3 regions of the Klebsiella oxytoca genome follow, and region 2 is predicted to be linked to each of the others. Evidence: predicted binding sites of a transcription regulator. Region 2 holds the regulator's gene; each other region holds the start of a gene.
The links. Region 2 encodes sigma-54, which starts transcription at its own class of promoters, with help from an activator protein. Its sites were predicted from a motif close to GTTGGCACANNTTTCGCTNT; they were not measured.
Positions count from the first base shown of each region.

Region 1: glnA (glutamate--ammonia ligase) is a predicted target of sigma-54. The motif match lies at 2,722-2,741, and genes of this name have one in related genera.
Region 3: glnK (P-II family nitrogen regulator) is a predicted target of sigma-54. The motif match lies at 2,587-2,606, and genes of this name have one in related genera.

Region 1 covers NZ_CP046115.1:66,938-77,756, reverse strand. Annotated here, with positions in the region: gene yihX (glucose-1-phosphatase) at 1-494, opposite strand, end outside; gene typA (ribosome-dependent GTPase TypA) at 627-2,450, opposite strand; gene glnA (glutamate--ammonia ligase) at 2,829-4,238, shown strand; gene glnL (nitrogen regulation protein NR(II)) at 4,427-5,476, shown strand; gene glnG (nitrogen regulation protein NR(I)) at 5,485-6,894, shown strand; gene GJ746_RS00340 (YshB family small membrane protein) at 7,005-7,115, shown strand; gene hemN (oxygen-independent coproporphyrinogen III oxidase) at 7,153-8,526, opposite strand; gene yihI (Der GTPase-activating protein YihI) at 8,715-9,221, opposite strand; gene yihA (ribosome biogenesis GTP-binding protein YihA/YsxC) at 9,807-10,439, shown strand; gene polA (DNA polymerase I) at 10,790-10,819, opposite strand, start outside.
Region 2 covers NZ_CP046115.1:4,838,887-4,849,705, reverse strand. Annotated here, with positions in the region: gene npr (PTS phosphocarrier protein NPr) at 1-221, opposite strand, end outside; gene rapZ (RNase adapter RapZ) at 218-1,072, opposite strand; gene ptsN (PTS IIA-like nitrogen regulatory protein PtsN) at 1,118-1,606, opposite strand; gene hpf (ribosome hibernation promoting factor) at 1,673-1,960, opposite strand; gene rpoN (RNA polymerase factor sigma-54) at 1,983-3,416, opposite strand; gene lptB (LPS export ABC transporter ATP-binding protein) at 3,464-4,189, opposite strand; gene lptA (lipopolysaccharide ABC transporter substrate-binding protein LptA) at 4,196-4,741, opposite strand; gene lptC (LPS export ABC transporter periplasmic protein LptC) at 4,722-5,285, opposite strand; gene kdsC (3-deoxy-manno-octulosonate-8-phosphatase KdsC) at 5,282-5,848, opposite strand; gene kdsD (arabinose-5-phosphate isomerase KdsD) at 5,863-6,867, opposite strand; gene GJ746_RS22590 (calcium/sodium antiporter) at 6,864-7,841, opposite strand; gene mlaF (phospholipid ABC transporter ATP-binding protein MlaF) at 8,051-8,863, shown strand; gene mlaE (lipid asymmetry maintenance ABC transporter permease subunit MlaE) at 8,871-9,653, shown strand; gene mlaD (outer membrane lipid asymmetry maintenance protein MlaD) at 9,658-10,209, shown strand; gene mlaC (phospholipid-binding protein MlaC) at 10,228-10,819, shown strand, end outside.
Region 3 covers NZ_CP046115.1:1,332,509-1,343,327, forward strand. Annotated here, with positions in the region: gene GJ746_RS06200 (SmdA family multidrug ABC transporter permease/ATP-binding protein) at 1-644, shown strand, start outside; gene GJ746_RS06205 (SmdB family multidrug efflux ABC transporter permease/ATP-binding protein) at 637-2,415, shown strand; gene glnK (P-II family nitrogen regulator) at 2,659-2,997, shown strand; gene amtB (ammonium transporter AmtB) at 3,031-4,317, shown strand; gene tesB (acyl-CoA thioesterase II) at 4,374-5,237, opposite strand; gene GJ746_RS06225 (YbaY family lipoprotein) at 5,634-6,143, shown strand; gene GJ746_RS06230 (MGMT family protein) at 6,182-6,493, opposite strand; RNA gene ffs (signal recognition particle sRNA small type) at 6,769-6,865, shown strand; gene GJ746_RS06240 (hypothetical protein) at 7,183-7,440, shown strand; gene GJ746_RS06245 (hypothetical protein) at 7,437-7,652, shown strand; gene GJ746_RS06250 (PLP-dependent aminotransferase family protein) at 7,785-9,212, opposite strand; gene GJ746_RS06255 (YczE/YyaS/YitT family protein) at 9,300-9,914, shown strand; gene GJ746_RS06260 (DUF1428 domain-containing protein) at 10,007-10,360, shown strand; gene GJ746_RS06265 (EAL domain-containing protein) at 10,440-10,819, opposite strand, start outside.

The DNA of each region.
Region 1 (10,819 bases), 620 kb from region 2:
TCGAAAAAGACCGTGTCGTCAGCGGAGAACCCTTCCGATTCAAGCACGCTTTGATAGATCCGCGCTTCAGGTTTACGCATCCCCATCTCTTGCGAAAGATAGATATGGTCGGCGACAGCGCGTATCTCCGGATATTCATCCGGCCAGAAGGTCGTATGCAAACGGTTAGTATTGGACAGGACCACAACCCGATGCCCCTGCTCGCGTAATTTTTGCATAATCGCGATAACGTCCGGGCGCAGGGCGACAAAAACAGCCTGCCAGCCGTGAGAAAACTGCTCGTAGCTAAGCGGCATGTTCATTTCATGGCACATTGCCGCCGCAAAATCTTCATCGCTGATTTCACCGCGCTCATGCTGGTGGAACGCTTCGCCCATGGTGAAGTGCTGCTTCAGCGTCGCAAGCGGGATTCGCGTTAAATCGCTCCACGTCCCAAGCACACGGCTGAAGTCAATATCGACAATCACATTACCTAAATCAAAGATATAGAGCATGGTCCTCTCCTTTTGCACCGTGGAAAATTAACTGTAGCGGGAAAGGAGGGGTTTGACTATGGGTGGCAAAACTTTGTACAAAAAAGAAACCCTGCCATAAGGCAGGGTTGAGTTAACCGTCAGAAGCGTTAATTAATCTTCTTTTGCACCGCGCATCGCGCGTTTACGGTCGTTTTCGGTCAGGTGACGTTTACGGATACGAATAGAGGTTGGGGTAACTTCTACCAGTTCGTCGTCATCAATGAACTCCAGAGCCTGCTCCAGGGTCATCTTAATCGGCGGAACCAGAACCGTTGCTTCGTCAGTACCGGACGCACGCATGTTGGTCAGTTTCTTACCGGTCAGGCAGTTTACCGTCAGGTCGTTAGAACGGCTGTGAATACCGATGATCTGGCCTTCGTAAACTTCTGCACCGTGGCCCAGGAACAGCTTACCGCGATCCTGCAGGCTGAACAGTGCAAACGCTACTGCTTTACCCTGGCCATTGGAGATCAGAACACCGTTCTGGCGCTGGCCCACATCACCCGCACGAACGTCGTCGTAGTGGCTGAAGGTGGAGTACAGCAGACCGGTACCCGAAGTCATAGTCATGAACTCTGAACGGAAGCCGATCAGACCACGGCTTGGGATCACGTAGTCGAGACGTACGCGACCTTTGCCGTCTGGATTCATATTTTTCAGGTCGCCTTTACGCTCACCCAGTGCCTGCATCACAGAACCCTGGTGCTGCTCTTCAACGTCCAGCGTGACGTTTTCGAACGGCTCTTGTTTACGACCATCGATTTCGCGGAAGATAACTTTCGGACGGGAAACCGCCATTTCGAAACCTTCACGACGCATGTTCTCGATAAGAACGGACAGGTGCAGTTCGCCACGGCCTGAAACGCGGAATGCGTCTGCATCCGGAGTTTCTTCAACGCGCAGCGCCACGTTATGCACCAGCTCTTTGTTCAGACGGTCAAGGATTTGACGAGAGGTAACGTATTTACCTTCTTTACCACAGAACGGAGAGGTGTTAACGCAGAAGAACATAGATACGGTCGGCTCATCGACAGACAGCGCCGGCAGAGCTTCAACATTCTGCGTATCGCAGATGGTATCAGAGATGTTCAGCTCGCCCAGACCGGTAATAGCGATGATATCGCCCGCTTCAGCGATGTCGCTCTCAATACGCTCCAGACCCAGATGGGTCAGAACTTTACCGACTTTACCGTTACGCGTTTTGCCTTCGCTATCAATGATAGTGACCTGCTGGTTCGGCTTCACTTTACCGCGTTTGATGCGGCCGATACCGATGACGCCAACATAGTTGTTGTAGTCCAACTGGGAGATTTGCATCTGCAGCGGACCATCAAGATCGACGTTCGGTGCCGGTACACGATCGACGATAGTCTGATACAGCGGAGTCATGTCTTCAGCCATATCTTCGTGATCAAGACCCGCGATACCGTTCAGCGCAGATGCGTAAACGATAGGGAAATCCAGCTGTTCATCAGTTGCGTCAAGGTTAACGAACAGGTCGAATACCTGATCAACAACCCAGTCAGGACGTGCGCCAGGACGGTCAACTTTGTTGATAACAACAATTGGCTTCAGGCCATGGGCAAAAGCTTTCTTGGTGACGAAGCGCGTCTGCGGCATCGGACCATCAAAGGCATCAACCACCAGCAGCACAGAATCTACCATGGACATAACACGTTCAACTTCACCACCGAAGTCGGCGTGCCCTGGGGTATCAACGATGTTGATACGATAATCATTCCATTTGATAGCGGTGTTTTTAGCGAGGATAGTAATCCCACGCTCTTTCTCCAAATCGTTGGAGTCCATCACTCGTTCTTGTGCTTCAGTACGCGCGTCGAACGTACCGGATTGCTGTAGCAGCTTATCAACCAGGGTAGTTTTACCATGGTCAACGTGCGCGATGATGGCGATATTACGCAGATTTTCGATCACAACTTTGCCTCAGGCATTAGAAATAGCGCGTTATTGTACACGGATTAATCGCAGTACAAAACAGGATCACAAACATCCTCCGCAAACAAGTATTGCAGAGATTCTTTGTGATCGCTTTCACGGAGCGTTAAAAGGGTTATTCAAGGTCAATTGCACCAAATAAGTGCCCAACGTTCACACAAATGCACTATATTGGTGCAATGCATTCATTTTGGTGCAGCCCTTTTGCACGATGATGTGCATGATAACGCCTTTTGGGGGCAATTTAAAAGTTGGCACAGATTTCGCTTTATATTTTTTAAGGCAACAACGCCACTTTTAGTAGTTAAAAAGTTTTCGTTTCCACGACGACACAGACCAATCCGGGAGAGTTTAAGTATGTCCGCTGAACACGTTTTGACGATGCTGAACGAGCATGAAGTGAAGTTTGTCGATCTGCGCTTCACCGATACCAAAGGTAAAGAACAGCACGTTACTATTCCTTCTCATCAGGTAAATGCCGAATTCTTCGAAGAAGGCAAAATGTTTGATGGCTCCTCGATTGGCGGCTGGAAAGGTATTAACGAATCCGACATGGTTCTGATGCCGGACGCAACCACCGCGCTGATCGACCCGTTCTATGAAGAACCGACCCTGATCATCCGCTGCGACATCCTCGAACCAGGCACCCTGCAGGGCTATGACCGCGACCCGCGCTCCATCGCTAAGCGTGCGGAAGAGTACCTGCGCTCTACCGGCCTGGCCGACACCGTGCTGTTCGGGCCAGAACCAGAATTCTTCCTGTTTGACGACATCCGTTTTGGTGCGTCCATCTCCGGTTCTCACGTGGCTATCGATGATATCGAAGGCGCATGGAACTCCTCCACCAAATACGAAGGCGGCAACAAAGGCCACCGCCCGGGCGTAAAAGGCGGCTACTTCCCGGTTCCACCGGTAGACTCTTCTCAGGATATCCGCTCCACCATGTGTATGATCATGGAAGAGATGGGCCTGGTTGTTGAAGCTCACCACCACGAAGTGGCGACTGCGGGCCAGAACGAAATCGCAACCCGCTTCAACACCATGACCAAAAAAGCGGACGAAATTCAGATTTACAAATACGTTGTTCACAACGTCGCACACCGCTTTGGTAAAACCGCGACCTTCATGCCGAAACCAATGTTTGGCGATAACGGTTCCGGTATGCACTGCCACATGTCCCTGTCCAAGAACGGCGTAAACCTGTTCTCCGGCGACAAATACGCAGGCCTGTCTGAACAAGCGCTGTACTACATTGGCGGCGTTATCAAACACGCTAAAGCAATTAACGCCCTGGCTAACCCGACCACCAACTCCTACAAGCGTCTGGTCCCGGGTTATGAAGCTCCGGTCATGCTGGCTTACTCTGCCCGTAACCGTTCCGCTTCTATCCGTATTCCGGTAGTCACGTCTCCGAAAGCGCGTCGTATCGAAGTTCGCTTCCCGGATCCGGCTGCTAACCCGTACCTGTGCTTCGCTGCGCTGCTGATGGCTGGCCTCGACGGTATCAAGAACAAAATCCATCCGGGCGAAGCCATGGATAAAAACCTGTACGATCTGCCGCCGGAAGAAGCGAAAGAGATCCCACAGGTTGCAGGCTCTCTGGAAGAAGCACTGAATGCGCTGGACGCAGACCGTGAGTTCCTCACCGCCGGTGGCGTATTCACCAACGACGCAATTGATGCTTACATCGCCCTGCGTATAGAAGAAAACGACCGCGTACGCATGACTCCGCATCCGGTTGAGTTCGAGCTGTACTACAGCGTCTGATTTTGCTGTAAATCCGCGGTATTCCGTGTTGTGGCGTGGGGTACCAAGGATATTTTGTTGCCGTGGAAACTTTCAGCCCATCTCAGGATGGGCTTTTTTCTCCACCAACACGCTGATCTCATGAGCTTTTTATTCATAAAAAGCTATACTGCACTAAAACGGTGCACTCTTTTTCTGGAGACTGTCGAATGGCAACAGGCACACTGCCCGATGCTGGGCAGATCCTTAACTCTTTAATCAACAGTATCTTACTGGTCGATGACGACCTGGCGGTACATTACGCGAACCCGGCGGCGCAGCAGCTGCTGGCACAAAGTTCTCGTAAGCTCTTCGGCACGCCGCTGCCGGAACTGTTGAGCTATTTCTCGCTGAATATCGGCCTTATGCAAGAGAGCCTCGCTGCAGGTCAAGGGTTTACCGATAACGAGGTCACGCTGGTTATTGATGGCCGCTCCCATATTCTGTCCCTGACCGCACAACGTCTGCCGGAAGGCTATATCCTGCTGGAAATGGCGCCGATGGATAATCAGCGTCGGCTGAGCCAGGAACAGCTGCAGCACGCGCAGCAGATTGCCGCTCGCGACTTAGTGCGCGGTCTGGCCCATGAGATTAAAAACCCTCTGGGAGGCCTGCGTGGCGCGGCCCAGCTGCTGAGCAAAGCGCTGCCCGACCCTGCGCTAATGGAATATACCAAAGTCATTATTGAGCAGGCCGACAGGCTAAGAAATCTGGTCGACCGCCTCCTGGGCCCCCAGCATCCCGGAATGCACGTAACAGAGAGCATCCATAAGGTCGCTGAGCGGGTGGTGAAGCTGGTGTCGATGGAGCTACCGGAGAACGTTAAACTGGTTCGCGACTATGACCCTAGCCTGCCAGAACTCCCGCACGATCCGGACCAAATTGAACAGGTACTGCTGAATATCGTTCGTAATGCGCTGCAGGCGCTGGGACCTGAAGGGGGCGAGATAACTCTGCGCACCCGCACGGCCTTCCAGTTAACCTTGCACGGCGTGCGCTACCGCCTCGCTGCGCGTATTGACGTTGAAGATAACGGCCCTGGAATACCGTCTCATTTACAGGATACGCTGTTTTATCCAATGGTGAGCGGGCGCGAGGGCGGTACCGGACTCGGTCTGTCTATTGCCCGCAGCCTTATCGATCAGCACTCCGGCAAAATTGAATTTACCAGTTGGCCAGGGCATACCGAATTCTCGGTGTACCTGCCTATTCGGAAGTAGAGGTGTTTATGCAACGAGGGATAGCATGGATCGTGGACGACGATAGCTCCATCCGTTGGGTGCTTGAACGCGCGCTCACCGGGGCAGGCTTGAGTTGTACAACGTTTGAAAGCGGCAACGAGGTGCTTGACGCCCTCACCACCAAAACCCCGGATGTGCTGCTGTCTGATATCCGCATGCCGGGAATGGACGGGCTGGCGCTGTTGAAACAAATTAAACAGCGCCATCCGATGCTTCCGGTCATCATAATGACGGCGCATTCGGATCTGGATGCGGCGGTCAGCGCCTACCAGCAAGGCGCTTTTGATTATCTGCCGAAACCGTTTGATATTGACGAAGCAGTGGCGCTGGTTGACCGTGCAATTAGCCATTACCAGGAGCAGCAGCAGCCGCGAAATACGCCGATTAATAGCCCGACGGCCGATATCATCGGTGAAGCGCCGGCAATGCAGGACGTTTTTCGCATCATCGGTCGCCTGTCGCGTTCTTCAATCAGCGTGCTGATTAACGGGGAGTCCGGTACCGGTAAAGAGCTGGTTGCTCATGCTCTTCACCGCCACAGTCCGCGCGCCAAGGCACCGTTTATCGCGCTGAATATGGCAGCAATTCCTAAAGACTTGATTGAATCAGAACTGTTTGGCCACGAGAAAGGGGCTTTTACCGGCGCCAATACCGTGCGTCAGGGACGCTTTGAGCAGGCGGACGGCGGAACGCTGTTTCTCGATGAGATCGGCGATATGCCGCTGGATGTCCAGACCCGCCTGCTGCGCGTGCTGGCTGATGGCCAGTTTTATCGCGTGGGCGGCTATGCGCCGGTGAAAGTGGATGTGCGCATCATTGCCGCAACCCACCAGAACCTTGAGCTGCGCGTCCAGGAAGGAAAATTCCGCGAGGACTTATTCCACCGCCTGAACGTGATACGCGTCCATCTGCCGCCGCTGCGCGAGCGTCGGGAAGATATTCCGCGCCTGGCGAGGCATTTCCTGCAAATTGCCGCTCGTGAACTGGGCGTGGAGGCCAAACAGCTGCATCCGGAGACGGAGATAGCGTTAACCCGGCTGGCGTGGCCGGGCAACGTACGTCAGCTGGAAAACACCTGTCGATGGCTGACGGTGATGGCCGCAGGCCAGGAGGTTCTGACGCAGGATCTTCCCAGCGAGCTATTTGAAACCGCGATACCGGATAACCCGACGCAAATGCTTCCGGATAGCTGGGCCACGCTGCTGGGACAATGGGCCGATCGCGCTTTACGTTCCGGTCATCAAAACCTGCTCTCGGAAGCGCAGCCTGAGATGGAGCGTACACTGCTGACCACCGCGTTACGCCATACTCAGGGGCATAAACAGGAAGCGGCACGCTTGCTTGGCTGGGGTCGTAACACCCTGACCCGTAAGTTAAAAGAGCTGGGAATGGAGTAGCAGCGCGGCGGCGCGTAAAAAATAGTCACCCAGCGCAAACTGCTGCTATTTTGTACTTTACTGTTGCAATACGTTGAGTATGATCTTGCCCGGAAAGACGGGGGTTAATCATGCTTGAATCACTTATTAATATTATATCGAGCGGCGTCGCAGCTGGTCATACGCCGCAGACGGCAATAGCTGCCGTTCTGTGCGCGGCGATGGTTGGGCTGTTTAGCTGACAATTACCCCTCTCCTTTCCAGGAGAGGGGTAATTGTTTATATCACGCGAGAAAATTGCTGCATTCTGGCCTTCTGCCGCAGATAAGCATCAAAACACATGCAGATATTGCGGATCAGCAGCCGACCTTTTGGCGTCACCTGAATACCTTTGTCATCCACATCCACCAGCCCGTCTTTGGCCAGCGGCGCCAGAAGCTGCAAATCTTGAGCAAAGTAGCTGCCAAAATCTAATTCCCACTGAGCTTCTATCGCGGTGAAATCGAGACGGAAGTTACAAATCAGCGCTTTAATGACATCACGACGAATACAGTCATCGCGAGTCAACGCAATGCCGCGCCACAGCGCCGTTCCGGTTTCATCAACCTGCTGATAATACTGTTTCAGCTCTTTCTGGTTCTGCGCATAGCAGTCGCCAATCATGCTGATCGCCGATACGCCCATACCCAGCAGGTCAGTATCCCCCTGAGTGGTGTACCCCTGGAAATTGCGATGCAGAATGCCTTCACGCTGGGCTATCGCCAGCTCATCATCCGGACGGGCAAAGTGGTCCATGCCGATAAACTGATATCCCGCGGTCGTCAGCGAAGCAATTGTTTCCTGGAGAATGTCCAGCTTCTGCTCTGCCGAAGGTAAGTCGGCATCTTTGATTTTGCGCTGCGCGGCAAAAAGCGTTGGCAGGTGCGCATAGTTGAATACGCTGAGACGATCGGGGTTGAGCTCGGCTACTTTCTGTAACGTATAAGCAAAGCTCTGCGGCGTTTGTTTTGGCAGGCCGTAAATCAGGTCAATATTAGTAGAGGTAAAACCAATTTCGCGCGCATGGTTCAGCAGCGCGAAGATAAACTCTTCATCCTGCTCGCGGTTTACCAGGCGCTGCACTTCTTTATTGAAATCCTGGACTCCCATACTCAGGCGATTAAAACCTTCGCTGCGTAAATGATCCAGTACATCAAGCTCGATTTCCCGCGGATCAACCTCGATAGAGATCTCTGCATCTGCGTTAAAATTGAAATGCGTGCGCAGTAAACCCATCAAAAGGCTAATTTGTGCCTTGTTTAAATATGTCGGCGTACCGCCGCCCCAGTGCAGCTGATTTACCTTGCGGCCGACAAAAAGCGGTGCGCGGTGAATAATCTCCTGCTCAAGAACATCCAGATACTGGTCGGCCTTATGCTGCTGACGGGTAACGATTTTATTACAGCCGCAGAAATAGCAGAGCTTATGGCAAAACGGGATATGTACATACAGCGACAGGGGGCGCTGCGGATAGCGGGCTACCGCCGCATCAAATTCGGCTGCGCCAAATTCTGGAGAAAACTCCAGCGCGGTTGGGTACGAAGTATAACGTGGCCCGGAATAGTTATATTTCTGGATCAGGGCCAGATCCCAGTCGATTAACTGCACAGACATGCTCACTCCTTCCGATGGTGCCGTCGGCGGGTACGCCGCCCCGGCCCAACCGCACCTCGGGTGATGAGCCGGTTGCGCAGCCATTTCTGACGCCGCGACAACCGTCGTAGTTTAACGAATAACCACAGCAGATAACATATAACCAGAAGGGTTATAAGCAGGACCGGGAATCCGATGGGGTGCAAACGTTAGTTTCCACCCTTCAGCAGGCGCATCATATCTTCTTTGCGCTCTTCCTCTTCTTCATCTTCGTCGTCATCGTAGGAGAGGCCCAGCTGCTGCATCAGCTCATCAATGCGATCCAGTTTGGCATCGACCCAGGTTTGCTCTTCTGCATTCAGGGTGCCACCCTCTTCCAGTCGTTCCAGCAGCGCGTCCAGGCGCTCATCGTTCTCCAGCAAATCCAGCTCAGCCTGCGGTGAAAGCATAGGTTTCTCGCTCTTTGGTTTATGCTGCTTAACTGCCGGAGCGCTTTCAGTTACGCCCAGCGGGATTGGTTTTTTACTGCCAATTCGGGGATCTTGCTGCTGACCTTGTTTTTTGGCTGCTGATGCGGCTTCACCGCCGGTAGCACGACTTCCTGCCGCATGGCCGCGATGCTTCTTCTGATGCTTGCGTTCGCGTGCTTCCTGATTCAATTCTTCGCGCGTTTTGCGATTTTTTTTGCCGCGAGGTACGGATGTCGGTTTTTTCATATTGTGTAATCTTCAGGCCGTTTTCTTCAGTATAGAATTGAGGCGGAATCTAGCAGAAAGCAAGCAAAGAAAAAAGGCGACAGATTACTCTGCCGCCTTTTTCCGCACTGACAACCCTTAAAGGGCTTCTACTTTCCATGTTAGCTAACAACACACCCTGTCTTTCCTTTAGCTACCAACTTGTCCCTGTTACATCCATTTCCTTTTAAAAACGTCTCCAGACGTTTGTCATCCTGACAATCCGTAGTCTTCGCCTCCTGGCGCTTCCTGACCCCTCGTCCTGAGTCATAATCCTTTTAGCATCCTCGCCCTTGACCGCTACTTTACTGATTTGAGGAAAACCTACAACCAACTGTACAGAAAAAAAACAACTTTCAGAATTTTCTTTTATACCAACGCTTTGATTTACATAATTTTGTTTTATTTAAGCTCGGATTTTTCTCACCAATTTCGCATATTATCAATGGTCAATGTCTTACAAAGACTGTGGTTTTAACTTACATCTAGGTTGTGCGGTAAAAACAGCCTTTTTCTGTTGTTCAGGTATAATCCTCGCCATAGCCTGATTTAACGGAGACGACCGTCTTGACCAACTGGAATTATCAACTGACGCATTTTGTCACTAGCGCACCGGATATCCGCCATCTTCCTGCCGATACCGGCATTGAAGTGGCATTTGCTGGCCGCTCTAACGCCGGGAAATCCAGCGCTCTGAACACCCTGACTAACCAGAAAAGCCTGGCTCGTACTTCAAAGACCCCTGGTCGTACGCAGCTTATCAACCTGTTTGAAGTTGCTGATGGCAAACGCCTGGTCGACCTTCCGGGCTACGGCTATGCTCAGGTTCCGGAAGAGATGAAGATTAAGTGGCAGCGCGCGCTGGGCGAATACCTGGAGAAGCGCCTGTGCCTGAAAGGTCTGGTTGTCTTAATGGATATCCGTCACCCGCTTAAAGATCTCGATCAGCAGATGATCCAATGGGCAGTCGAAAGCGATATTCCTGTTTTGGTGCTGTTGACCAAAGCCGATAAGCTGGCAAGCGGCGCGCGGAAAGCGCAGCTCAACATGGTTCGTGAAGCGGTTACTGCTTTTAACGGAGATGTGCAGGTAGAAGCGTTTTCTTCTCTGAAGAAGCAAGGCGTGGATAAACTGCGCCAGAAGCTGGACAGCTGGTATAACGATATCCCACCCCAGGAAGAACCTGAAGGCGGCGAATAATTTCGCTCATTATCCCGGATAGCGACGCGTAGTGGCTGATCCGGGCAGCCTCACCTTTGCAGCATTGATACGCAGAAAATTTTCCTTCGCGCAATAAAAAACGCCCCGGTCATAAATGACCGGGGCGGCTAAAATATTCAGCCAAATCCGATTACGTGAAGTAAAAGGTCTGAAAGATAGAACATCTTACCTCTGTACCCTACGTCTTTAACTCTACTCTTCTTTCGGGTACGGATAAAGCATTTTTTGTAGTTTTTTTTCACTCTTTACATAGCAAATTCCAATGATCATCACAAAACACGATAAGTTATGTTACTCACTTACAAAAAATGACCTTACCCACCGAATACTTAGTGCGCTTGATCCCAGTTTTCTCCACT
Region 2 (10,819 bases):
TCAACCTCCTGCGGGCCGTTGGCTTCAATCTCAATCTGACGGCCTTTAGCCGAGTCGAGCATCAGCAGGGCAATCACGCTATTCGCTTCAGCTTCGGTGCCTTCATCATTGCGCAGCAGCACTTCAGCATCATAGTTTTGCATTAATTCAAACAGCTTCATCGCCGGGCGAGCGTGCATGCCCAGCTTATTGGTGATTTCAACGGTTTGCTTAACGGTCATGATTTGCGTTTTTCCAGCGTCCGATGACGAGACTGCACGTTCTTACCGCGTGAACGGAAGTAGTCAGCCAGCTGTTCGGCGATGTAAACCGAACGATGTTTACCGCCGGTACAACCAATGGCGACCGTCAGATAGCTACGGTTATTGGTCTCCAGCATAGGTAACCATAGCTCAAGATAGCTGCGGGTCTGGTAAATAAAATTATGAACTTCCGTGTGGCGATCGAGGAAAGCGGCAACCGGTTTATCAAGGCCGGTCATAGGACGTAGCTTCGGATCCCAGTGCGGGTTCGGCAGGAAGCGGACATCGAAGACGTAGTCAGCATCGATAGGAATTCCGTGCTTAAAGCCAAAGGACTCAAACACCATTGTCAGTTCGCGTTCGCGTTTGCCCAACAAACGCGTACGCAGCATCTCTGCCAGCTCATGGACCGACATTTCGGAGGTATCAACGATCAGGTCGGCGCGCGAGCGCAGAGGTTCCAGCAGGTCGCTCTCTTCATCAATGGCGCTTTCCAGCGACAGATTTTTGCTCGACAGCGGATGTAAACGACGAGTGTCGCTGTAGCGGCGAATCAAGGTGTTACGATCGGCATCCAGGAACAGCAGCTGAGGTGAAAACTCTGCGGGCAGATTTTTCATCGCCTGCTCGAAGATTTCCGGCGACTCCGGCATATTTCGCACGTCTATACTGACGGCAGCCGAGATGTTCCTGTCGGCCAGCGATCGAGCGAGCTCGGGTAGCAGCACAACCGGCAGATTGTCCACGCAGTAAAAACCCATATCTTCCAGCGCTCGCAGGGCGACGGATTTCCCCGACCCTGAACGGCCGCTGACGATCATCAGTACCATGTACCGTTTCTCCTCAGTACGATAAAGAGTAAGGTGCGACTTCCGTTACGCATCATTATTACTTCCCGCTTCAGTGATGATTTCATACAGCTCTTCATCACTTTGTGCAGCGCGCAGACGGCGGCAAATTGTTTTATCCGCCAGACGCTTTGCTACCAGCGAGAGCGTATGCAGATGCGTTTTAGTTTGATCGGCCGGAACGAGGAGGGCAAACAACAGATCGACAGGCTGATTGTCGATAGCATCAAAGGCGATCGGGGTTTCCAGCTGGACAAAAACGCCCACGGCCCGCAGCGTATCCTCTTCGAGTTTTCCGTGCGGAATAGCAATGCCGTTGCCAATTCCGGTACTGCCCATTTTCTCACGAGTCAGGATCGCCTCGAATACTACCTGGGGCGGTAGGCCTAACTGCTTTGCTGCCAGCTCGCTGATAATTTCCAGCGCGCGTTTCTTGCTCTGGCAGTGAACCTGGCTACGGGTACATTCCTGGTTAAGGACATTGCTCAGTTGTAGAGCCGAATCGTTATTTATCATAATTTCACCTGAGCTCTTCCTGGCCAACCGCCTGCTGGCGGTTGGCGTAGGCTATTGCCCGGACAATTAGTGTTGTTTCAGTTTATCTTTATGTTTTGTTAATTGTCTTGCCAGCTTATCGATAAGACCATCGATAGCGGCATACATATCCTGCCCTTCCGCACTGGCATGGATTTCACCACCGTTGACATGCAGATTGGCATCCGCAATTTGCGTTACCTTCTCCACCTTTAACACAATATAGACCTGGTTGATCCTGTCGAAAAACTGCTCCAGTTTGCTGAACTTCGCGGTAACGAAATCACGCATAGCGGGGGTTATTTCGACGTTGTGTCCTGTAATGTTGAGCTGCATAGTGTCTTCCTTATCGGTTGGGTCAAACTAGCTGCTTGCGCTGGTTTGACGGCGGAATGGATAAAGACTCTCGGTACTTAGCAACGGTTCGGCGCGCTACCATAATACCCTGATCGGATAGCATGGTGGTGAGCTTACTGTCACTCAATGGTTTCGCCGGGTTTTCCGCGGCGATTAATTTCTTCACCAGCGCACGAATGGCCGTCGACGATGCTTCGCCGCCGCCTTCGGTGTTGACATGGCTGGAGAAGAAATACTTCAGCTCAAAAATACCGCGTGGACTGTGCAGGTATTTTTGCGTGGTAACGCGTGAAATGGTGGATTCATGCATTTCGACGGCCTGGGCGATGTCCGCCAGCACCATCGGTTTCATAAACTCTTCACCCTGTTCAAAAAAGGCCTGCTGCTGTTCGACGATACAGCGGCTGACGCGCAGAAGGGTGTCGTTACGGCTCTCAAGGCTTTTGATAAGCCAGCGCGCTTCCTGCAGGTTGCTGCGGATAAACTGACCGTCAGCATCGTTGCGCGTACTGTTGCCCATGGCGGCATAGTGCTGATTGATCTTCAGGCGCGGAAGGCTATCTGAATTGAGTTCAACCACCCAACGCTCGTTAACTTTGCGTACCAGTACGTCAGGAATAACATATTCCGGCTCGCTGGTTTGGATTGACTGGCCGGGGCGCGGATCCAGCGATTGGATCAGATTTACCGCTTCCTTTAACACTTCTTCTTTCAGGCGGGTCACGCGCATCAGAGTGCGGAAATCATGGTTGGCGAGCAGATCGAGGTGATCGCTGATGATCAGGCGAGCTTCTTCGATCCACGGCGTCTCTTTGGCAAACTGCGACAGCTGAACCAGCAGGCAATCGCGTAAATCTTTTGCCGCCACGCCGACGGGATCGAAACGCTGAATGCGCTTGAGAACCGCTTCAACTTCTTCAAGTCCGATTTCATCATCGCCAATGCTTTCAACGATGTCTTCCACGGAAATAGTCAGGTAGCCGGTATCATCAACGGCATCGACGATCGAGGTCGCGATGGCGCGATCGGTGTCGGTGAATGGCGTAAGCTCAACCTGCCACATCAGGTAATCCTGCAGGCTTTGGGTGGTCTCGCCCTGGTAGACCGGCAGTTCGTCATCCTGGTAATCAATGCCGTTTCCTGATGGCGTTCCCGCGGTATAAATCTCATCCCAGCTGGCATCAAGAGGCAGCTCTTCGGGCATCTCTTTCTGCTCAAGGGCATCGACGGTATCCAGAGACTCGCGATCCTCGGCCTCTTTGGTTTCCACCTCATCGTGAAGATCGGTTTGCTCCAGCAACGGGTTGCTGTCCAGCGCCTGCTGGAGTTCCTGCTGGAGTTCTAACGTAGACAACTGCAGTAGACGAATTGCCTGCTGCAGTTGTGGCGTCATGGCAAGCTGTTGGCTTAGCCTTAATTGCAAACCTTGCTTCATATTCAGGGCCAATATCTCCGGCTAAAACGTCTGTAACCTCTACCCTATCAGAGTCTGAAGTCTTCCCCAAGATACACGCGCTTAACCTGCTCGTCTTCAAGGATTTGCTGCGGCGTACCGTGAGCGATAAGGTGCCCCTGGCTGACGATATACGCTCGCTCACAAACGGCCAGCGTCTCCCTGACGTTGTGGTCGGTTATCAGAACGCCCAGACCGCTGTCGCGCAGGTGTTCAATGATGCGTTTGATATCAATAACGGAAATGGGGTCAACGCCGGCAAAGGGTTCATCCAGCAGGATGAATTTCGGGTTGGCGGCCAGCGCGCGGGCGATTTCTACGCGGCGGCGTTCACCACCGGAAAGTGCCTGGCCGAGACTATCGCGCAGGTGCTCAATGTGAAACTCCTCCATTAGCTCCTTCGCGCGATCTTCACGCTGCTCGGTACTCAGGTCGTCACGAATCTGCAATACCGCCATCAGGTTATCGTAAACGCTCAGGCGGCGGAAAATGGAGGCCTCCTGCGGCAGATAGCCAATTCCACGACGCGCGCGCGCGTGCAGCGGCAGCAGGCTGATATCTTCGTCATCGATGATAATGTTCCCTGCGTCGCGCGGTACGATGCCAACGACCATATAGAAGGTGGTCGTTTTACCGGCGCCGTTTGGGCCGAGCAGGCCTACAATTTCGCCCGAGTTCACGGTCAGACTGACATCTTCCACGACGCGGCGGCCTTTATAGGCTTTAGCAAGGTTCTTTGCAGTTAATGTTGCCATAACGAATTACTTACCTTTCTTTGACTGATCGCCACTTTTGTCCTGCAGCTGCGAAGGAACCAGAACCGTGGTCACGCGCCCGCCTTTATTGCTGAAAGCCTGCATTTTTTGTTCTTTCACCAGGTAAGTGATTTTGTCACCCTGGATATTGCTGTCGATCTGTTCCAGATGCGCGTTGCCGGTCAGGACGACAAAGTCGTTTTGCAACTCATAATGCATTTTTGACGCGCGGCCTTTCACCGGTTTGCCGTTGTCCTGCATCTGGTAGAAGGTTGCCGGATTACCGTAGCCATCGATAACCTCTTTGCCCTTTTCTCCACCTGGACGAGTCACGACAACTTTATCGGCGTTGATTTTGATGGTTCCCTGAGTGACGACGACATTTCCCGTAAAGGTGACGACGTTACCCTGCATATCCAGCGACTGCTGATTGGATTCAATGTGGATCGGCTGATCGGTATCACCCGTCTTCGCCTGTGCCGACAGGCTGGCGGCCAGTAAGGCGCTGGCGAGCGCAATCTTAAGGCTGAGTTTATTTGTTCTGAATTTCATATGAGGTTCTAACCTTTTCAATCAGCTCGGCATTTTTGCTGCGTAGGTTCCCGCGCATTTTCAGGCCGCTGGAATTAAATGTTGTTCCGTATAACGTCACCATGTCATCGGAGGTAACATCCTGTGTTACCAGGTTTATCTGGGCGTTATCCGTCGTAATCTTGCGCAGTTGAGAATCCGCCGTTAGCGCATTCACCTCAACGTGCCCGTAAAGATACAGCATGCGGTCACTCGTCAACTTGGCTTTATCCGCTTTGACAGACCAGGTTGGTACTTTATTCGTATCAAAGGTGGTCATCACCGGCTTCGCGAACCACGAAAGCTGCTGTTCGGAAAAATACTCAACGTGTTCAGCGATTAACCGATAGTTGAGCGCCCCTTCGGGACTATAAACGACGGTATCGGTATGCTCGCTGGTGTACGTTGGGTCATCAGGATTGACCACTTGCTGGGTGCTATCGTCCGTGCTCGCCAGGTTCAGGCCGATCAGGATCAGCGCGACCAGCGATAGTAAAATGATAACCCAACGTCTGGTTTTACTCATATAGATTGCCCTTTGGCCTCATCCAGCTTGCCTTGCGCCAATAGTAGCAAATCGCATACTTCCCGTACCGCTCCGCGCCCGCCGTTTATTCGGGTAACGTAATCCGCGCGCGGGGGCAGCAACGGATGCGCATCGGCTACCGCTATGCTTAAACCAACTTCAGCCATCACCGGCCAGTCGATTAGATCATCGCCAATATAGGCCACTTCATCGGCGCTAACGGCCAGTTTATTGAGTAGTTCATGAAACGCCAGCAGCTTATCAGACTGCCCCTGGTACAGATGCTGGATACCCAGCGTTTGGCAGCGATCTTCCACCAGTTTAGCTTTTCGGCCGGTAATTATCGCCACTTCAATATCCGAGGTCAGGGCGCAACGGATGCCGTAGCCATCGCGCACGTTAAACGCTTTTAGCTCTTCGCCGTTGTTGCCCATATAGATAAGGCCATCGGAAAGGACGCCGTCTACATCAAGTATCAGTAAACGGATTTTCGCCGCCCGGTCAATAAAGTTCTGGCTCACTGGCCCATAGCAGGTCGCTAACAGGGCATCAGCATTATTCATTATTTTTTCCTTACTTACACTACGCCCGCGCGCAGGAGATCGTGCATATGTATCACACCTACCAGGCGGTCGCCATCGGCAACCAGCACGCAGGTGATATGACGGGACTGCATCAGGTTAAGCGCATCAACGGCCAGCGTTCCCGGACGAATACGGATACCGCCTCGCGTCATCACGTCGGCAATACTGGCGTTACGCATATCAATGCCGGTATCAAAAACGCGGCGCAGATCGCCATCGGTAAAGATACCGATAATATTCATGTCATCATCGCAAATGGCCGTCATGCCCAAATTCTTGCGCGTGATTTCCAGCAGCGCGTCGCGTAGCGTAGCCTGCAGGCTCACATGGGGGATTTCTTCCCCAGTGTGCATAATATCATTGACCCGCAGCAGTAGCTTACGGCCAAGAGCACCGCCAGGATGCGATAGCGCAAAATCCTCCGCGGTAAAACCGCGAGCTTCCAGCAGCGCGACGGCAAGCGCATCGCCCATAACCAGAGCAGCAGTCGTACTTGATGTTGGGGCTAATCCTAACGGACACGCCTCTTTGGGCACCTTTACGCACAGATGAATATCTGCCGCGCGCGCCATGCTGCTTTCCGGGCGACTGGTAATACAAATAAGCGACACCTGCTGGCGCTTGAGAACCGGAATTAGCGCGAGAATTTCATTGGATTCTCCAGAGTTGGACAGCGCGATGACGACATCGCCTGGAGTCACCATGCCCAAATCGCCGTGCGCGGCCTCGCCGGGATGAACGAAGAATGATGAGGTGCCGGTACTGGCAAAAGTCGCCGCCATTTTGCGGCCTATGTGACCGGATTTACCCATTCCCATGACGACGACTTTACCGCTGCAGCGAAAAATGGTTTCACAGGCGCGGGTAAAATCTTCATTAATGTATTGATCGAGCTGGGCCAGACCTTCACGTTCAATTTCCAGAACCTCACGGCCTGCCCGTTGAAAGTCAAAATCCGCTGGCAAATCTGTTGGTGACATAATCTTATCCCGAATCATTCAACGAAGAGCGGTGCTGTCCAGTACAGCATCGCTAACCAAAGCACAAAACCTCCAACCAGCAGGAGACCTGCAAGGCGACCGGGCTGCTGGTTACGGCGCCAGCACAGCACGGCAAATATCAGGCTAACCAGCAGCATGACGCCATAGTCGCGGGTAAAAGCCTCGGCGGCAAAGGTACCCGGGGCTATCAACGCCGGGAGGCCGAGGACCAGCACGATATTGAGAATATTAGCGCCAATAATATTGCCAATGGCGATGTCATTTTCACCTTTTCGTGCACCGGCGATGGCGGTTGCCAGTTCAGGCAGACTGGTGCCGATGGCGATTACCGTTAAGCCGACGGTCAGTTCGCTGATAGCAAAAAAGTTTGCCAGCACCGTGGCGTTATCAACCACCATGCGCGTAGCCATCGGCATCACTATCATCGCCACGCCCAACCAGAGCAGCGCCACGGGAAGTGAACCTTCTCGCGGTAGCTCCGCCAGCTGTTCACGAGTCAGGCTGTCGTTACCCTGGCGTTCCGCAAGCCGGGCAATTTTAATGGTGAATAACAGCCACAGGATGGCAAGCGCCAGCAAAAAAAGGCCATCTATTCGCGTTAGCTGCCCGTCGTACAGTACAAACCCGGCCACTACGCTGACCAGCAACATTAGCGGTAATTCGCGGCGCAGGATATCAGAATGCACGGTAAAAGGTTGAAACAGAGCCGTAAGACCGAGGATCAGCAGAATGTTGGTGATGTTAGAGCCAAGAGCGGTTCCGATCGCCAGATCGGTTTGCCCATGCAGAGACGCGGCGGCGGAAACAATGATCTCCGGTAAACTGGTACCGATGCTGACTACCGTCATGCCAATAATAAGCGGGGGGATCCCCAGCATACGGCAGAGGATTGAAGCGGCGTAGACCAGACGATCGGCGCTGTAGACAACCAGCAATAAACCAATAATTAACAGAGCCGTCGCTAAGAGCATCTAAAGTCCTTTATTCAGGTATAATCGTCGTCTCGCTGGCCGTCCGTAGGCAGCGTAACGAATTCTTAATTTTGACTTTATGTGTGTCAAAAGTAAAACAAATGCCAGCTTTCGCTAACCCTGGCAGGTAAGATTCTGTAAAAATGTTGGGTTTGTGGTGAAAGAAAGCGCCATGCTTAGCCCGATGGGTGTCTAGTAAGGATGATTTTATGAGCCAGAGTTTGGCGAATTTAGTCGAAGTACGCGGTATTCGCTTCTCGAGAGGCGACCGCGTGATCTTCGATGATATCTCGCTGTCGGTACCCCGCGGTAAAATCACCGCGATTATGGGGCCATCAGGGATCGGCAAAACTACCCTGTTACGTCTGATCGGTGGGCAGATTCCGCCTGATAAAGGCGAGATCCTGTTTGATGGTGAAAATGTACCGCAGATGTCGCGCTCGCGCTTGTATACCGTGCGCAAACGCATGAGCATGCTATTTCAGTCCGGCGCGCTGTTCACCGATATGAACGTGTTTGATAACGTCGCTTATCCGCTGCGCGAGCATACGCGTCTGCCGGAAGCGCTGCTGCACACCACGGTGATGATGAAGCTGGAGGCCGTCGGGCTACGCGGAGCCGCCAAATTGATGCCTTCTGAACTCTCCGGCGGGATGGCGCGCCGCGCCGCGCTGGCGAGGGCCATCGCCCTGGAACCTGATTTAATCATGTTCGATGAGCCTTTTGTCGGGCAGGACCCCATTACTATGGGCGTGCTGGTGAAGCTGATTTCTGAACTCAACAGCACCCTGGGTGTCACTTGTATCGTGGTTTCCCATGATGTGCCGGAAGTGCTTAGCATTGCGGACTTCGCCTATATTGTGGCGGACAAAAAAGTCGTGGCGCATGGGAGCGCGCAGGCGCTGCGTGAAAACGCCGATCCTCGGGTTCGTCAGTTCATTGATGGTATCGCCGACGGCCCGGTGCCGTTCCGCTATCCGGCGGGTGATTATCATCATGATTTATTGAGCAAAGGGAGTTAAGCGACTCATGTTGTTAAATGCGCTAGCCGCGCTCGGGCACCGCGGTATTAAAACTATCGCGACGTTCGGGCGTGCTGGATTGATGCTCTTCAACGCTGTTGTGGGCAAGCCTGAGTTTCGCAAGCATGCGCCGCTGCTGGTACGTCAGCTGTATAACGTTGGCGTGCTTTCGATGTTAATCATCATTGTATCGGGGCTGTTTATCGGTATGGTGCTGGGTCTGCAGGGCTATCTGGTATTAACCACCTATAGCGCCGAAACCAGTCTGGGTATGCTGGTGGCACTGTCGCTGCTGCGTGAGCTGGGGCCGGTGGTTGCCGCACTGTTGTTTGCCGGACGGGCAGGTTCGGCGCTGACAGCCGAAATTGGTCTGATGCGCGCAACTGAACAGCTCTCCAGTATGGAGATGATGGCGGTTGACCCGCTTCGCCGAGTAATTTCCCCGCGTTTCTGGGCCGGGGTGATTTCACTGCCGTTGTTGACGATTATTTTTGTGGCGGTCGGCGTATGGGGCGGCTCGCTGGTTGGTGTCAGCTGGAAGGGCATCGATGGCGGATTCTTCTGGACCGCCATGCAAAGTGCCGTTGACTGGCGGATGGACCTGGTTAACTGCCTGATTAAGAGTCTGGTTTTCGCCATTACGGTAACATGGATCGCGTTATTTAACGGTTATGACGCTATCCCCACTTCCGCCGGGATTAGCCGGGCGACGACGCGTACCGTGGTACATGCGTCGCTGGCGGTACTGGGGCTGGATTTTGTGCTGACTGCGCTGATGTTTGGGAATTGAGTTCATGCAAACGAGAAAAAATGAAATCTGGGTCGGGGTATTTTTACTGGTTGCGCTGCTGGCCGCGCTGTTTGTCTGCCTGAAGGCGGCAAACGTAACCTCTTTACGTACGGAACCGACCTATCGGCTTTATGCCACTTTTGACAATATTGGCGGTCTGAAAGCACGCTCTCCGGTGAGAATTGGCGGCGTTGTCGTGGGACGCGTGGCGGATATTACCCTCGATCCTAAAACCTACCTGCCTCGCGTAGCGCTCGATATTGATGAGCGCTACAACCACATCCCGGATACCAGCTCGCTGGCGATCAGAACTTCCGGCCTGCTGGGCGAACAGTACCTGGCGATGAACATCGGGTTTGAAGACCCTGAACTGGGAACATCTATCCTTAAAGATGGCGGCATCATTCAGGACACCAAATCCGCAATGGTGCTGGAAGATTTGATAGGCCAGTTCCTTTATAACAGTAAAGGTAGCGACAATAAGAATTCTGGCGATGAACAGGCTGCTGGAGAGAGTCATACTGACGCTACGCAGCCAGCCGGCACGACGCACTAATTTCAGGAGAGATGAGACATGTTTAAACGCTTACTAATGGTCGCTATGCTGGCGATCGCCCCCTTAACTGCGGCGACCGCTGCGGATCAATCTAATCCGTATAAGCTTATGGACGAAGCGGCACAGAAAACTTTCGATCGCCTGAAGAACGAGCAGCCTAAAATCCAGGCTAATCCGAACTACCTGCGCGATATCGTCGATCAGGAGCTGCTGCCGTACGTTCAGGTGAAATACGCCGGTGCGCTGGTATTAGGTCGTTACTACAAAGAAGCGACCCCGGCCCAGCGTGAAGCCTATTTTGCCGCCTTCCGTGAATATCTGAAGCAGGCCTACGGCCAGGCGCTGGCGATGTATCACGGTCAGACCTATCAGATTGCACCTGAACAGCCTCTGGGTGACGCGACCATTATTCCTATCCGCGTAACTATTCTTGACCCAAATGGCCGTCCGCCGGTTCGCCTGGATTTCCAGTGGCGTAAAAATACCCAAACCGGTAACTGGCAGGCGTACGACATGATTGCGGAAGGGGTGAGCATGATCACCACTAAACAAAATGAATGGAGCGACCTGCTGCGCACCAAAGGCGTTGATGGTCTGACCGCACAGCTGA
Region 3 (10,819 bases), 1.9 Mb from region 2:
CCATTCTGGCGCTGATTCAGCGCCATTTTGACGTGACCGAGGGCGACATTCGTTTCCACAACGTGCCCCTGACCCGGCTTCAGCTGGATAGCTGGCGTGCCCGCCTTGCGGTAGTCAATCAGACGCCGTTTCTGTTCTCCGATACCGTCGCCAGCAATATTGCCCTCGGTAAGCCGGACGCTACGCAGGAGCAAATTGAGCACGTTGCCCGGCTTGCCAGCGTGCATGAGGATATTCTGCGCCTGCCGCAGGGATATAACACCGAAGTGGGCGAGCGCGGCGTTATGCTTTCCGGTGGGCAAAAGCAGCGAATTTCCATCGCTCGCGCGCTGTTGCTGGAAGCGGAGATTCTTATTCTTGATGATGCGCTTTCGGCGGTGGATGGGCGAACGGAGCACCAGATTTTGCATAACCTGCGACAGTGGGGAGAGGGGCGGACGGTGATTATTAGTGCCCATCGCCTGTCGGCGCTGACCGAGGCCAGCGAAATTCTGGTGATGCAGCATGGTCATGTGGCCCAGCGTGGTCGCCACGACTCCCTGGCGGCGCAGTCCGGCTGGTATCGCGATATGTACCGTTATCAGCAGCTGGAAGCGGCGCTGGATGATATTCCGCTGCAAGATGAGGAGGCCGCCGGTGCGTAGTTTCACTGAACTCTGGCCAACGCTTAAGCGCCTGCTGGCCTACGGCTCCCCGTGGCGTAAACCGTTGATGTTAGCAGTTGCCATTATGTGGATTGCAGCGGTGGCGGAGGTTAGCGGTCCGCTGCTGATTAGCTACTTTATCGACAATATGGTGGCGAAGAATTCGCTGCCGTTGAAGCTGGTTAGCGGTCTTGCCGCCGCCTACATTGGTCTGCAGCTCCTTGCCGCGGGTCTGCACTACTGCCAGGCGCTGCTGTTTAACCGCGCGGCGGTCGGCGTGGTTCAGCAGCTGCGCAGCGACGTGATGGATGCCGCCCTGCGCCAGCCGCTCAGCGAATTTGATACGCAACCGGTCGGCCAGCTTATCTCACGGGTGACCAACGATACCGAAGTGATTCGCGATCTGTACGTGACCGTCGTGGCGACCGTACTGCGTAGCGCTGCCTTAATTGGCGCGATGCTGGTGGCGATGTTCAGCCTTGACTGGCGAATGGCGCTAGTGGCGATCGCTATTTTCCCGGCGGTGCTGATTGTGATGATGATTTATCAGCGTTACAGCACGCCTATCGTCAGGCGGGTCCGCGCGTGGCTGGCGGATATCAACGACGGCTTCAATGAAGTAATTAACGGCATGGGCGTCATCCAGCAGTTCCGCCAGCAGGCGCGGTTCGGCGAACGGATGCGCGAGGCCAGCTATGCGCACTATCTGGCGCGGATGCAAACTCTGCGTCTTGATGGCTTCCTGCTGCGCCCGTTGCTGAGCCTGTTCTCTTCATTAATTCTCTGCGGTCTGCTGATGCTGTTTGGTTTCAGCAGCAGCGGAACGATCGAAGTCGGGGTGTTATATGCCTTTATTAGCTATCTTGGCCGCCTGAACGAGCCGCTTATCGAGCTCACCACCCAGCAGTCCATGCTGCAGCAGGCGGTGGTTGCGGGCGAGCGCGTTTTCGAACTGATGGACAAACCGCGTCAGGCGTGGGGAGACGATAACGAGCCGCTGCGCAGCGGTGCGGTTAGCATCGATCATGTCTCTTTTGCTTACCGCGACGATAGCCTGGTATTGCAGGATATCAATCTCGACATTCCGTCCCGCAGCTTTGTGGCGCTGGTCGGCCATACCGGGAGCGGTAAAAGCACCCTGGCCAGCCTGATGATGGGCTACTATCCGTTGACTCAGGGAGAGATTCGCATCGACGGTCGCCCGCTGTCGTCCTTAAGCCACAGCGCGCTGCGCCAGGGGATTGCGATGGTGCAACAGGATCCGGTGGTGCTGGCGGATACCTTTTATGCCAACGTCACTCTCGGTCGTGACATTAGCGAAGAGCAGGTCTGGGAGGCGCTGGAAGCGGTACAGCTGGCGGAGCTGGCGCGAGAAATGAGCAATGGGATTTATACTCAACTGGGCGAGCAGGGGAATAACCTCTCCGTTGGTCAGAAACAGCTGCTGGCGCTGGCGCGGGTGCTGGTTGATACGCCTCAGGTGCTGATTCTCGACGAGGCGACGGCTAATATCGATTCCGGTACCGAGCAGGCGATCCAGCAGGCTCTGGCCCGCGTGCGCGAGCATACGACGCTGGTGGTGATCGCGCATCGTTTATCGACCATTGTCGAGGCCGATACGATCCTGGTACTGCACCGCGGTCAGGCGGTAGAGCGTGGAAACCATCAGCAGCTGCTGGCGGCGAAAGGCCGCTACTGGCAGATGTATCAGCTGCAGCTGGCCGGCGAAGAGCTGGCCGCCAGCGCGCAGGAAGAGTCGCTTATCGCCTGATGCACCATAAACAGGCAGCCTCGGGTATCCGGTTTGAGGTGGTGCAAAAATGTTACCTGACGCGCACTGAAATGGTGCAATTTTAGGCGGAAGCGGCATTTTGCCACTTCGCTTACGCAGAATTCTTCTTATTCCCCCTCCAAAAGGGCCGCCTGGCGGTCCTTTTTCATTTCTGGCACAGCCCTTGCTTTATTAGACAGGTGTTAGCTGCGGCCATTACCGAATTCTGACTGGAGGGGACTTATGAAGCTGGTTACCGTGGTAATCAAACCATTCAAACTGGAAGATGTGCGCGAGGCATTATCTTCAATAGGCATTCAGGGCCTGACGGTCACTGAAGTTAAGGGCTTCGGCCGTCAGAAAGGCCACGCGGAGCTCTATCGCGGCGCCGAATACAGCGTCAATTTTCTGCCGAAAGTTAAGATTGACGTCGCGATTGCCGACGATCAGCTGGACGAAGTCGTCGATGTCATTAGTAAAGCGGCTTACACCGGAAAAATTGGCGATGGCAAAATCTTTGTCGCCGAGCTGCAGCGCGTCATTCGCATCCGTACCGGCGAATCTGACGAAGCGGCACTGTAACTTTCAGACCACACAGCGATGGGGAACGAAACAATGAAGATAGCAACAATGAAAACGGGTCTGGGAGCGCTGGCGCTTCTTCCGGGGCTGGCGATGGCCGCACCGGCGGTAGCCGATAAAGCCGATAACGCTTTTATGATGATTTGCACCGCGCTGGTGCTGTTTATGACGATTCCGGGTATCGCGCTGTTCTACGGCGGGCTGATCCGCGGCAAGAACGTTCTCTCTATGCTGACTCAGGTCATCGTGACCTTTGGTCTGGTCTGCGTACTGTGGGTCGTTTATGGCTACACGCTGGCCTTCGGTACCGGCGGCAGCTTCTTCGGTAACTTTGACTGGGTGCTGCTGAAGAATATTGAACTGAAAGCGCTGATGGGCAGCTTCTATCAGTATATCCACGTCGCCTTCCAGGGCTCATTTGCCTGTATCACCGTCGGCCTGATCGTTGGTGCGCTGGCTGAACGTATTCGCTTCTCCGCAGTACTGATTTTCGTTGTGGTATGGATGACGCTTTCTTATATCCCGATTGCGCATATGGTATGGGGCGGCGGCCTGCTGGCAAGCCACGGCGCGCTTGATTTCGCCGGTGGTACGGTGGTTCACATCAACGCCGCAGTAGCCGGACTGGTGGGGGCCTATATGATGGGCAAACGCGTCGGTTTTGGCAAAGAAGCGTTCAAACCGCATAACCTGCCGATGGTGTTCACCGGCACCGCTATCCTCTACGTTGGCTGGTTCGGATTCAACGCCGGTTCAGCAAGCGCGGCGAACGAAATTGCCGGCCTGGCGTTCGTTAATACCGTGGTGGCAACGGCGGCGGCTATTCTGGCGTGGACATTCGGCGAATGGGCGACCCGCGGCAAGCCTTCTCTGCTGGGCGCCTGTTCTGGGGCAATTGCTGGTCTGGTCGGCATCACTCCGGCATGTGGTTACATTGGCGTCGGTGGTTCTCTGATTGTGGGTATCGCCGCGGGTCTGGCGGGTCTGTGGGGCGTAACCATTCTGAAACGCTGGCTGCGCGTTGATGACCCTTGCGATGTGTTCGGCGTACACGGCGTTTGTGGGATCGTAGGTTGTATCCTGACCGGCATTTTCGCTGCAACCTCTCTGGGCGGCGTCGGCTACGCGGAAGGTGTGACCATGGGCCATCAGGTTCTGGTACAGCTGGAAAGTATCGCCATCACTATCGTCTGGTCCGGGATCGTGGCGTTTATTGGCTATAAAGTTGCCGATATGACCGTTGGTCTGCGCGTACCGGAAGAGCAGGAACGTGAAGGCCTCGACGTGAACAGCCACGGCGAAAACGCCTACAACGCTTGATAAAATTGAGTTATTTTCTGTAGCAGCAGAGCCTCCCTCCGGGAGGCTCTGTTTTTTTATGCGTTACGATTACGCATCACGCCTTCCTGCACTGTAGAAGCGACCAGCGTGCCGTCCTGAGTGTAGAATTCGCCGCGTACAAAGCCTCGTGCGCTGGAGGCCGAGGTGCTTTCTACGCTGTAAAGCAGCCATTCGTTGATATTGAACGGGCGATGGAACCACATTGAGTGATCGATAGTGGCAACCTGCATACCCGGTTCCAGAAAGCCTACGCCGTGGGGCTGCAGAGCTACGGGCAGGAAATTAAAGTCAGAAGCGTAGCCCAGCAGAGACTGATGAATACGGATATCTTCCGGAACAGCGCCGTTGGCGCGGATCCAGACCTGGCGCGCGGGTTCCGCCACATGACCTTTCAGCGGGTTGTGGAATTCTACCGGGCGAATCTCCAGCGGTTTATCGTTGAGAAATTTCTCTTTGACCAGCGGCGGAAGCAGATGCGCCAGCTTACGGGCGATATCCGTCTCCGAGGGTAAACCGTGCGGCGCAGGCGCTGACGGCATCGGTTTTTGATGCTCGTAGCCCGGCTCCGGCGCCTGGAAAGAGGCGGTCATATAGAAAATCGGCTTACCGTTCTGCACTGCCGCAACCCGACGGGCGCTAAAGCTGTTGCCGTCGCGCAGCACTTCAACATCATAGATGATAGGTTTCTGGCTATCGCCCGGACGTAGAAAGTAGCTGTGGAATGAGTGGATCAGGCGTTCGGCGGGGACGGTCTCTTTGGCAGCATATAGCGCCTGACCAACCACCTGGCCGCCAAAAACCTGACGTAAGCCCAAATCTTCGCTCTGTCCGCGAAACAATCCCTCTTCAATTTTTTCCAGATTTAACAATGCCAGCAGATTGCTTAATGCCTGACTCATAATGACCCTCAATCAATGATGGCTGCCTTACGCAGCGCGTTCTTGAGGCAAGTATAACCTGGAATCGCAAGTGGTCCGATGGGTGTAATAAACTGAATCGAGGCTCTTTTTCCGACATTAATTGTGTTAACTATCGATACATAACAGGCGAAAGAGCGATGCCAGAGGTGCATACGCTGAAGAGCGGTTCGGAGGAGCGGCAAATACTTTTTCGCATCCTCCATTACGCGGTTGGCTTACAGGTATCACTTTAGCCGCCGGAACGTCCGGGGCAGTAATAATCTGAATATGGCCCTTTTGCGGGCGAAAATTGAGAACTGTGCCACACTTATTCATGATGAAAATGTTTCGCCGCGTTGCGGTTGAACATGCTCTAAGGGATGAAAGGAGAAAATAATGAAATTTGCCTATATGTTAAGTGCTATAGCCGTAGCGGCTACGTTGTCTGCCTGTGCGAATAACCACAGCAGCAATGCGGCGAACCAGGCGGCGCCCGATCCTTATGGCATTGCTTCACTAAGCTCCTCGCAGCAGCAGCCTAACGTCTCCGGGACGATCTCTATTCGACAGCGCGTGGCGTTACCGCCGGACGCAATATTGACCGTAACCCTCTCGGATGCGTCTTTGGCCGATGCGCCAGCCCACGTGCTGTCGCAAAAAGCGGTCAGGACGGAAGGGAAGCAGGCGCCGTTTAACTTTGTTCTGCCCTATAACCAGGCGCAAATCCAGCCTAACGCCCGTATTCTGCTCAGCGCGGCAATTACCGTTAACGGTCAGCTAATGTTTATTACTGATACCGTACAGCCGGTGATTAACCAGGGCGGTAATCGTGCCGATCTGCTCCTGGTGCCGGTTCAGCAAACGGCGGTACCGGTGGCAAATAACACCGTTCCCGTGGCGCAATAACGCCGTCTATGCCCCTTTACCGGGGCATTTTTTTGCCTCTAATAAATCCAGCGGTAGCGCTGCAGATCAATATGACCGCTGCCTGAAACCTGAACGCCTTCCGCCAGCAGCGCCTGCCGCTGGCGCTGCAGGTCCGGCCCGGTGAGGGAGATGGTGCCGTGGCGATTCACAACACGATGCCAGGGGAGGGTGGAACCTTCAGGCAAACGTTTTAATACCCCTCCGACCTGCCGCGCCGCGCGCGGTGAACCGGCCAACTGCGCAACGTCGCCGTAGGTGGCAACGTACCCCTCAGGAATCGAGGCGACAATCTGCCAGACCCGCTGCGGAAAAGTATCGTGAGAATCCATGGTTCATCCTGTTGCCGGGAAAGGTTAAGGATAAGCGTTGCACGACGGCGTGTACAGACAGCGAGTTAAGCCGGTTTCGTAGCGCTAAACTAGTCGCCAGGCCCGATAGCGGCATACGATGAATACATGATCGAGTACTTAAGCCGTAGGTATTGCCCAGAATATGCGGCTTTGCGCAATAAACCAGCACCCAGTCTGCGGCGGCTTGCAATTCACGGGTTCAGCAGGGATAATGCGCCAGCGCGTTAGGTAACTAGCGCTCTCAATGGGGGCTCTGTTGGTTCTCCCGCAACGCTACTCTGTTTACCAGGTCAGGTCCGGAAGGAAGCAGCCAGAGCAGACGACGTGTGTGCCGGGATGTAGCTGGCAGGGCCCCCACCCATTTCAGCCTGCCCCAAATGCTCTCAGTAACCAGGCAATAGCTTCACAACTCCCCTTTATATTGAATAACCACAAATATAATGTGTATTTTTTCGCTTCTAAAAACTTATGTTTTTTATGTCAAAAATTCACATAGTCATAAATTTGAAATTTAATTGAAATGTTAATGTCATTTTTTTGTCATATATAACGTGCAGATTATTCATAGGAAATTGTTTCTTGATATAAGCTAAAAATATATCTCTGGATCAGCATGTTAACTTCGTGTATTAATTATACGATGATTTTATTTCACGGGAAGCGTGACTATGGCCACTATGGTTCTTAACGTAAAAATTGATAGCGAGTTAAAAGAAAAACTGCGTCAGTATGCGGAAGAAAATAATGAAAATTTAGGAGCGGCTACGGAAAAACTGCTGCTGCTGGCGTTTCAGGTAGCGGAATCAGCAGACGAGGCGGGGGTTTCGGAAGAAGATATTGATAGCCAGCATACCGAAGAGGAAGCGTCTCCATTAACCCCTAAAGAAATCAAAGCATTACGTAAAATTCTGAAGAAGAAAAAATGAAACAACAACTCTCTACAGCCAGCAACTATAGCGAAGCCTGTGACATGTTGCGTTCCGGCTACGTTAAACATGTACGCCTGAACTGGAATATCGGTAGTGATGAGTTCTTTCGCATTGCTTCCGACTGGTGTGATACGGGCGCAAAAATTAAAAAAGATGAAGACGGTTTTATTATTTCTCTTAAAGGGTTTCCTATCCCACGTCAGCATTAATGCAACGATCTCATTTTTGTCATCTGACTGACACGTCCTGAAGACAGAATTGATGCGCAATTTTATAAAAACATCTCATATGCATCATGGATGATGGCTTTGGCGGGCTGGCTCCAGCCCGTCGATATTTTATTAGATGATTTTCCTCAGACGAAAGCTCTCTTTTTGTTCCGTAAGGCTATGCCATAACGGCTGTAATGTATTAAATGCGTTGCGTAGTTCCTCATCGGAAAGCGTAAAAGGCAAACGCAAATAGCGATCAAATGCTCCGGCCAGGCCGAACCGCGTCCCCGTCCCGATATGAATTCCACGGCTTTCTGCACGAACGGAAAAGAGCGTAGCCAGCATTCCTGGCAATTCAACCCAAAAAGAGAGCCCTCCTTCCGGCAGCGTAAAGCGCCAGTGGGGAAAATATTCCTTCATGAGCTCACCGCACATATCACGACGGTTTGCCAGCATGGCGCGCCGCGGCGGTAATAGCGTTTTCTCATTTTCAAGCAACCAGCAGCAGGCCAGCTGTTCCAGCAGCGGGGATCCGAGATCGAGCGAGTCGCGGGCCTGGGCCAGCGAGGCAATGGTTCGCGAGGAGGCGCGGATCCAGCCTATGCGTAAGCCACCCCAGAAGCTTTTGCCTGCAGAGCCGATGGTGATTACCGGGGCATCAGGATTAAATGCCGCTAAGGGAGGGGGCGGAGGCGCGTCGAACCATAAATCAACCATCGTCTCGTCGACTACCAGAGTGGTGCGGGTTTGTGCGGCAAGGTCTGCTATCCGCTGGCGCGTGGCGCTGTCCATACAGCGGCCGGTCGGATTATGAAAGTCCGGCATTAACCAGGCCAGACGCGGGGCCGTTTGGGCGATCGTCGCCGCTAAGCCGTCGCAATCCCATCCCTGCTGCGGCAGGGCAACGCTAACCGGACGGCATGATGCACCCTGAATCGCGCTGATCGCCATGGGATAAGTTGGCGCATCCACTACCACCCGATCGCCAGGCCCGGTGAATAAGCGCAGAACCAGCGCAAAGCCGTTAAGCGCTCCGTTGACGATCATGACTTCATCGCTGCGGGTTGGCAGTCCGCGTTCGCTGTAGCGGCGGGCGATCGCTTCGCGCAGGAGAGACAACCCTTGCTGATCGTAACCCGTATTGGATAAGTGCTGAGGCATGATCTTCAGGGCCTGGCTGAAGGCCTGATGGATTTCAGGTCCGGCGCTGAGTGCGGCAATGGCTAAATTCACCGAGAGCGAATCCGGCGTTTTGGCTGCAACCTCTACGGGCCGTTCCGGCAAAGCGATACGCGAACCGCTTCCCTGGCGGCTATAGAGATAGCCCTCCTCCCGTAGTTGACCCAGCGCACTGGCAACCGTTGTTCGGCTAATATTCAGCGCAGCCGCCAGTTCACGCTCGCCGGGCAGACGGGTTTCCAGCGGCAGGCGGCCATCGAGGATTAGCAAGCGCAGCGCTTCCGCCAGCTGGCGCCAGATAGGCGTACGAGAAGTGGATTCCTGCCAGTTGCCCAACAGGCGTACCAGAGACTGTGAACCAAAGCGACGAGATGACATAGCAATCCACTTTTTAAAAACTGGCCATTAATTATCAATCCATTTTTGCTGATGATGCTGAGGAACGCAATTATTCTGAGGTGAAAAATGGTACGTCGTTTGCTGCAACTTTATATTGGTCTGGTCCTTTACGGCATGTCTACTGCGTTATTTGTTCATGCCAATCTTGGCGCCGATCCCTGGGACGTTTTTCATCTGGGGGTCGGTAAGCAGTTCAACCTGGATTTGGGGACGGTCATGATCCTGACGGGAGCCGCAGTGCTGCTGCTGTGGATCCCGATACGGCAAATGCCGGGCCTGGGTACGGTGAGTAACGTCATTGTGCTGGGGCTGGCGGCGAACGCGACTCTGGCTGTGCTGCCGCCGGTGGATTCGCTGGTGGTGCGCAGCCTGCTGTTGGTTGGGGCCATCGTACTGAATGCGCTGGCGACGGGGATGTATATTGGCGCAGGTTTTGGCCCTGGGCCGCGCGACGGTCTGATGACCGGGCTGCATGCCCGTACGGGGTGGTCGCTGCGCGGTATTCGTACCGCAATTGAACTTTCCGTCTTGCTGATAGGCTGGATGATGGGCGGTAGTTTTGGCATGGGAACCGTACTCTATGCGATAACGATCGGCCCGCTGATCCAGCTATGCCTGCCGTGGTTCCATCAGCCAGCAGCGCGTAAGGCGGCGGTGAAACGCAGTGAGGCGATTTCCTGATTTCCCGCTGCCATCAGGCGGAGAGACTAAACTTATCAAGTCAGATACGGCCGGATTCTCCGGTTGTACTGTTCACTTCGGAGAGCATACTCATGAAGTACGTTGATGGTTTTGTCGTTGCCGTACCGGCGGAAAATAAGGAGGCATACCGCGAGATGGCAGCAAAGGCCGCACCATTATTTAAGGAGTTTGGCGCCCTACGGGTAGTCGAGTGCTGGGCGGATGATGTGCCGGATGGAAAGCTGACCGACTTTCACATGGCGGTAAAAGCTGAAGACGATGAAGAAGTGGTATTTAGCTGGATTGAATATCCTTCAAAAGAGGCGCGCGATGCCGCCAACGCCAAAATGATGTCCGATCCGCGGATGAAAGTGTTTGGCGAAAATATGCCATTTGATGGAAAACGAATGATATTCGGCGGTTTTGCTCCGCTACTGGATGAGTAATTCATCTTTGCCATCCCCATAGCCTGTGGGGATGGCGATAGACGCGCCACAAAGTACTTAGTCATGAGGTATGTGAACCTCAGACGCGTATTATCTCTGACGGTGTAGAGTTCGCTTTAAGATTGTTTTCAGCCCACAGAATAAATTTCTCCTTTGGCAGCGCTTTACTATACAGCCAACCCTGAGCGTACTGCACGCCATGAAGGCGCAGCCAGTCGCGCTGGTATTCAGTTTCAACGCCTTCTGCGACCGTCGCCAGATTGAGCGCTTTCGCCATGTCGATAATATGCGGCGTTAACGGTTTGTACTCCAGCGTATCAACAAACGATTTATCGATTTTCAGGGTATCGACATCCAGCTGTTGTAAATAGCTGAGGCTGGAATAGCCGGTACCGAAGTCATCGATAGAGATGCGGTGTCCGGCCTGCCGGTAACCGGCGATAACCGGCAGAGTCGTTT